3 regions of the Brevibacillus sp. HD3.3A genome follow, and region 1 is predicted to be linked to each of the others. Evidence: riboswitches for the same ligand, from Rfam matches in the RefSeq annotation. Region 1 holds a riboswitch; each other region holds the start of a gene.
The links. A riboswitch is a leader RNA that binds a small molecule or an ion and turns the genes downstream of it on or off. The one in region 1 is predicted to bind cyclic di-GMP.

Region 1 (2,201 bases):
CCCTCTGCGGACAGCCTGGCGCGGGTACAGGTGGAGCAAAAAGCTTGCGTCACAGAAGAAATCAGCCCGATCTCCTGATCCCCGTCCTCGTAGCGATAGCGCGAAGCGACCTCCCCGAAGTAATTTGCCTCGATCGGAACAAGCGGCATCTCCTGGTGAATCATGCGGACGATTTCGCTGGACGGCACGACCTGATCCAGCTTCCAGCCATTGGAGTTTCCGACATCCATAAATTCAATGAAGCGCAAAGTATGCCCCTGCTCGCGGAAGTATTTGGCCATCGGCAAAATATCTTGGTCATTCACTCCCCGCTGCACGACCATGTTGATTTTCACGCCAAGACCTGCTTCAGCCGCCGCCCGTATGCCGTCCAGCACAGCTTCTACCGGATAGCCCCTGCCGTTCAATGTGCCGAACCGCTCGTTGTCCAGACTGTCGAGACTGACTGTCACGCGGTCAAGTCCTGCTTCCTTCAGAGCCTGCGCGTGGCGGACGAGCAACGAACCGTTGGTGGTCATAGCGATGTCGTGAATACCTGCTACTTTTTTTATCATTTCAATTAACACAGGCAAGCCTCTGCGCATGAGCGGCTCTCCGCCTGTAATTCTGATTTTCTGGACGCCAAGCGAGGCGAAAATGTCGGTCAGTCGAACAATCTCTTCAAATGAAAGCAGCTTGTGCTGCGGCAAAAACTCAAAGTCCGGTCCAAAAATTTCCGCAGGCATGCAGTATCTGCAACGAAAATTGCATTTGTCTGTCACGGAAATACGCAAATCGCGGAGAGGGCGATTTCGTGTATCAACGAGTGGCGACTGCTCTGGCATTGGCTGTCACTCTCCTTTTTCCTAGCGTATCATATCCACGATCGGGCGTAATAGCTTTCCTGCACTTTCGCCTGGTTGTTCCTATGCAAAACCATAATATTTTGCTTGAAAGTGTAAATAGCTCATTTTTGCTATTCCCTTTTTGAATTAATATAAGCTAATATGACTATATATTGTGAAATTGTATAACTGAAAGTGGAAGCGATGATCAGCGATTTGTATGTGGGCACTTGAATGGCTGGGAGTGAGTAGTGCAACCGACCCTATTATTGCTGTAGGGTCGGTTTATTTTATCCCAGAACATTTGTCGTGTCCACTATCGCCAATTCACTCACCAAAGCACCATTGACGTATGCTCTCTTCCCCCGTTTTGAAGCGAACGACTAAAAAAGAGAAAAGCAAAGAATCCGGAGGTCTGCATGCAATTTTTTACGAAGAAAACAAAGCCATGGACAGAGTACGTAAAATCCTCTCACACGACTGACATCGATCAAGTAGGAGAACGAGTAAAGGAGCGCTTGTCCTTTTTAGGGGTGGATCAAGACACGCTCGCCCATGTCAAAAATGCTGCCGAAACGCTTTCGCCCTTTAAAGCGAAGATTGTCGACCAATTTTACGGCGCAATCACGGCTGTTGATCAATTGCAAAAACTGATTCTCGACCACTCAACACTAGGAAAATTGAAACACACATTGGAGTTGTATCTTGAACAGTTTCTGCAGGCGAATGTGGATTACGAATACGTGAAGACGAGAATTGTGATTGGACAAGTTCACAGCCGCATTCATCTGACAGCCGATCATTTTATCTCCGCTCATCATATGTTGATTCAGATCATGACATCGATCTTGATGGAAAAATGGAGCCATCAGCCGCATCAAATGATGCAAATGGTCACATCCGTCCAAAAACTGGCAGCGTTCGATCAGCAACTGATCGTGGAAGTATATATGGAAGAGACGTTCAAATCATTTTTGTTCGGCATCTCCGACATGTTGAATCATATGACACAGCTCGATACGACCAAACAGCTCATCTCGGGCATGGACGAACAAATTGAGGAAAGCCACAGCGTGACAGCAGCTACGGAAGAAATGAGCGCTTCCATTCAGGAAGTGGCCAACCACGCTATCAAGGTGGCGGAAGGAACGGACGATGCCGTCCACTCCGCAGAACAGAGCAGGCAGATCATCAATGCCGCGCTGGGAGACATCCGGCAAGTCGGGCGCGTCTTCGAAGAGGTCATGGGCCGCGTCAACAAGCTCGATCAGGAGATTCACCAGACCCAGGATGTCGTGCATATTATTCGGGAAATCGCCGAGCAAACGAATCTGCTCGCCCTCAACGCCAGTATCGAGGCTGCGCGGGCAGGCGACC
Region 2 (2,201 bases), 570 kb from region 1:
TCTACCTGGAGATTGGTCGTGCCCATCTCGCGGCGCAGCTCGTTTGTGTTGTCGGTTTGCACAGAGAAGGAGCGCATGATTTCCTGAAGGGAAGCGACGGTTTCAACTGCCCGGACATTCACGCCATCCGTCACCTTGTTCAGATTCTCCTGGTATTCCTGCACAGAGCTGAGCGATTCGTTGATCTGATCCAAAATGCGTTGCAGCGATTCTTTGGAAGCGATCGCCTGCTGCTTCTGTTCTTCGCTTTCCTGTTGCAGTCTGTTGTTGAATATCGCGTGCATCATGCTTGTTGCCGATACGAAGCAGAAGGTAAGCAGGTAGTACATCAAATGAACCGGATTGGAGGTATAAAAAATCGCTTCGCCATTTGTCAGGAAGTAGTACGTGACGATCCCGAGCGCTGCCACGATCGTCAAAATGTTGATCAGCCTGTCCTGATAAATCCCCATGACGGCTACGAAGAACATGATGGTCATAATATTGACCAGCCAAGGATCAAGCCCGGTAATTATGAACATGAAGATGCCGATTACCGCGAAGTTGAAAAACTTCATGAATGGAGCCATTTTGTCGCGCCACGCCGGACGATTGGACAAATACGCGAACGGCGCCAGCACTCCGTACAAAATACCGAGCACAGTCAAGACGAAGGAAATCGGCACTCCCATGATGAGATTCACGATTTGCACCACGGTAATGATGCTTGCAAAAACAATGACGACCCAATTATTTCTTCTTTGTAAAAGTTCCATGTCAGCTAACCTCAACTTTTATTTGTTTGCAAAGCGTTTGATACCAGGAAAACGCGGGATGGTCCTTGCTCGTATAGGCTTCCTGCAGGTGAAAAATGGTCGGGATGGCGTTCGCCCCTTTGTAATAGACCATATCCTTCACTTGTGTCGCTTTGACGTTGTATTTTGTATTAATCAACTGAAAAAAAGCCGGGTCTGCTAAACCGACTGCATGCGTATAACCGTGTTTTTCAGCATAATCGATCATGAGGGCAACGCCCCAACGTCCCAGTTTTCCACGGTATTTCGGCAAGACAGCGAAACTGTCTACTTCCACCACTTTCATATCGGCGCTCAACACGTCCTGAAACAAATCGCGGAGAAAAGCAGAAGATTTTTCATGTGGCGTAAATTCAAAAGTACCGCCTGCTTCGTCATCTTCTGACAATAGCAAATAAGCATCGGAACCATTTTTGACGTATTCCATTTCAAAGCCCATGGAGGTCCAAACGCTCTCCTTGATTTGGTGAAAACTCGCCAAAGACTCTACTGAATCAACCAGTTTGTACATAATACTCCACTCCATTTTTATCTCTCTTTTGTTTTTTCATGTACAAGTTTACTGTTGATAGATGGACTGGCGCCTCCTTTCTATGAGATTGCACACAAAACGGCCATGACCGTTTTGTTGACCGCAAGCGGCCACATCCAATTTCCTGAAAAACGTCGAGACGTTTTTCACACAAAAAAGGCCATTCCACACACGGGAACAGCCTTCAGTCACCATCATCGCACAATTACGCACATGATGTATGGCAACCCGGCTGTCATGGTCGAAGACTTTAGACCCGTGGTTTTGCGTCGCCACCTTTCGATGACTTTGCCTTTGTCATTCAGTTTGCGAAAAATGTATAGTCATGTCGAATCATGCAAAATATAATCCAAAAGAAACAGTCTTGTCAAGTTTTGGTAGGGTAAAAATAACCAATTCTTTATAAAAATAGTCAGAATTAAGGTAACGGTAAGAGTAGCGTAACAAAATTTTACCATCCATCCGATAAAGATAGAGAGAAGAGGAGGGATGAGAGGATGGCAGAGACGAAAACAATCGAATTTCACTTTTCAGGGGGAGAAGTGATCCGCATTGAGACGACAGAACCGGAAGAGATCATCCAGATGGTCGCCAACCAGAAAGATGGATGGCTCCAGTACGACGACATCGTCATCAATGTGCGAAACGTTTCTTATATTAAAGTGAAAGAAATCGCTTAACAGCATGTGTGAAAAAAGCTCTCGAATGCCGAGGGCTTTTTTTGTTGCATGTTTGGCGGGAGAGGCATTATAGTGAGTATAAGACTAACGACTAAAGAGGACGATATGGACGACATTTACAAAGAGTTGCAAAAGCTCGGTTTTTCCCAATACGAGTGCAAGGCTTACATTGGCTTGTTGAAGCATTCTCCGATT
Region 3 (2,201 bases), 2.1 Mb from region 1:
TCAACACGTTCAAGATCGAGAGCGAAGCCATGCCCTGGGAGTTGGGCGGTACGTTGTAAGCCTTGTAGCCGCGGTAGTCGACTGTAATCGGTTCTGCCCATGTGGAGGTGTGCTTTTCAAAGTCTTTCAAGGTGAGCAGCCCGCCGTTTTTCTGCATATCCGCTACGATTTTTTTGGCGACTTCGCCTTTGTAAAATCCGTCTGCTCCTTTTTTCGCAATGATTTGCAAAGTTTTGGCAAGGTCCTTTTGCTTGAGGATTTCGCCAGGCGCATACGGCTCTCCGTTCGGCTTCAGGAAGGTTTTGCGGAACCCTTCAAAGCGCTGGAGGTTTTTCAAATCGTTATCGTTCGGATCGATGGCGTATTTTGTCCAATAAACCTGGTTTGGTGAGACGGGATATCCATTTTCAGCGTATCCGATCGCCGGTTCAAGCAGCCTGTGCCACGGAAGCTTGCTGTTGCCCATGCTTTTGTGCGCGTAGTTGTACGCTTCCCACCAGCCAGAAACAACGCCTGGCACCGTATTGGCAGACTCGTAGCCGCGGGAAGGAATTTTTTCGTAGCCTTTGCCTTTGTAGTAGTCGATCGTTGCTTTTTCGCCAGCTCGTCCGCTGCCGTTCAGCGCTTTCAGTTCCTTGGTCTTGGCGTTGTAGATGAGCCAGAAGTTATCTCCGCCGATCGTTGTGTAATGCGGGTAGACGACGGCGAGAGTAGAAGCGGCGGTGATGGCGGCATCTACAGCGTTGCCGCCGTCTTCCAATGTTTTCAGGGCTGCTGCTGTAGCCAGATAGTGTGGTGTTGTTACCATTGCGTTTGGCGACATTGATGTTGGCCGATTAGCTGCTTGAACCGGAGACAGGGTTGCCAGGCCGATTGCAGTAGTCAATGCGACAGTAGAAAGTTTCTTCCAGAATGACATCGTATGAAGCCTCCTTGTATGTTTGATGAACGATTCCAACAATCCGACAGCTTTTCGCAGCCTCACCTCCTTAACTGAAAATGAATATTTTTACACATAAATACATAAATGGACAAAAATAGACAATTGTTGCGCAAAAAAAGACCAATGATATAGGATCATTGGTCTTGTCCTACACCAATACTTCGGTAGCTGGCTGGCATGCCCGCTTGTGCGGAGGTAGCCCCTCTAGCTTTGCGTCGCCGGATTTCCCCGGGTTTGCCGTTTCGATATCAATGGGTAACGCATCCAGTTGATAATAGAAAACTGATTCAATTGTTACAGGAAAATTTTCCTAATCATCCGTTTGTCAATAATATAGACTATTTGTCGATTGGGGTAAATAAGAAAAATTTTTTTAATCTAGAAAAAAAGGGAGGAACAGGGAGTTGTGCGTTTTTCCCGACATTCACACACCACTATTGGCCGAACTGCTTATGATGGTAAAAACGCACATTTGCCAAGGAGTGAATCAAGGCCATGATGCATCCCGATACGGAGCTTCGCTATATCAACGATGAAATCGGGTACGGTGTTTTTGCGACAAAATTGATCCCGAAAGGCACGATTGTCTGGGCACAGGATGACCTGGATCAGGTATTGGACCCGACATATGTGGAAAAACTGGACCCATTGAGAAAGCAGGATGTGCAGAAGTATTCCTTCAAAAATCAGTTTGGAAAATACATCTTGTGCTGGGATAAGGCCCGATTTGTGAACCACAGCTTCCATGCGACCTGCGTGGCGACGATGTACGACTTGGAGCTGGCTGCCAGAGACATTTTGCCGGGGGAAGAGCTGACCGATGATTACGGTACGCTGAATCTGGATGAACCGTTTGATTGCTTGCCGGAGCCGGGGACGAATCGATCGCGGGTGATGCCTGATGACTTGCTGCGCTATTACCGGCAGTGGGATGAGGTTGCAGCTGAAGCTTTCGCCCGGTTCAATCATGTTGAACAGCCGCTGCTCCACCTGGTTCGACCCAAGCATTTGAAAATTATTCGCGGCATAACCGAGCAGCGTCGCTCCCTCGACTCTATCATTTCGTTGTACTGCCAGCCGCAATCCCAATGGCAAAAAGAGCAGGAATGGTAGAGACAGCGGGCCGGACAACGGCCCGATTTTGTTGAACTCTGGGAAGAGAATCAGTATTATGGAATGTAAAGGTGAAGTGAAAGGTTGATTTCATTGGAAAACAAGGTAGCGTCATCCAATTTTATCCGCAATATCGTGATTGACG

Region 2: another riboswitch for cyclic di-GMP. It lies ahead of HP435_RS05605 (GNAT family N-acetyltransferase); the one in region 1 lies ahead of HP435_RS08130 (methyl-accepting chemotaxis protein).
Region 3: another riboswitch for cyclic di-GMP. It lies ahead of ggt (gamma-glutamyltransferase); the one in region 1 lies ahead of HP435_RS08130 (methyl-accepting chemotaxis protein).

The regions. Positions count from the first base shown of each region.
Region 1 covers NZ_CP085874.1:1,662,826-1,665,026, reverse strand. Annotated here, with positions in the region: gene moaA (GTP 3',8-cyclase MoaA) at 1-824, opposite strand, end outside; cyclic di-GMP riboswitch class II at 1,013-1,095, shown strand; gene HP435_RS08130 (methyl-accepting chemotaxis protein) at 1,244-2,201, shown strand, end outside.
Region 2 covers NZ_CP085874.1:1,094,235-1,096,435, forward strand. Annotated here, with positions in the region: gene HP435_RS05600 (methyl-accepting chemotaxis protein) at 1-755, opposite strand, end outside; gene HP435_RS05605 (GNAT family N-acetyltransferase) at 757-1,221, opposite strand; cyclic di-GMP riboswitch class I at 1,546-1,629, opposite strand; gene HP435_RS05610 (hypothetical protein) at 1,824-2,006, shown strand; gene HP435_RS05615 (TrmB family transcriptional regulator) at 2,112-2,201, shown strand, end outside.
Region 3 covers NZ_CP085874.1:5,754,305-5,756,505, reverse strand. Annotated here, with positions in the region: gene ggt (gamma-glutamyltransferase) at 1-919, opposite strand, end outside; cyclic di-GMP riboswitch class I at 1,104-1,192, opposite strand; gene HP435_RS26905 (SET domain-containing protein) at 1,439-2,056, shown strand; gene HP435_RS26900 (glutamine--tRNA ligase/YqeY domain fusion protein) at 2,141-2,201, shown strand, end outside.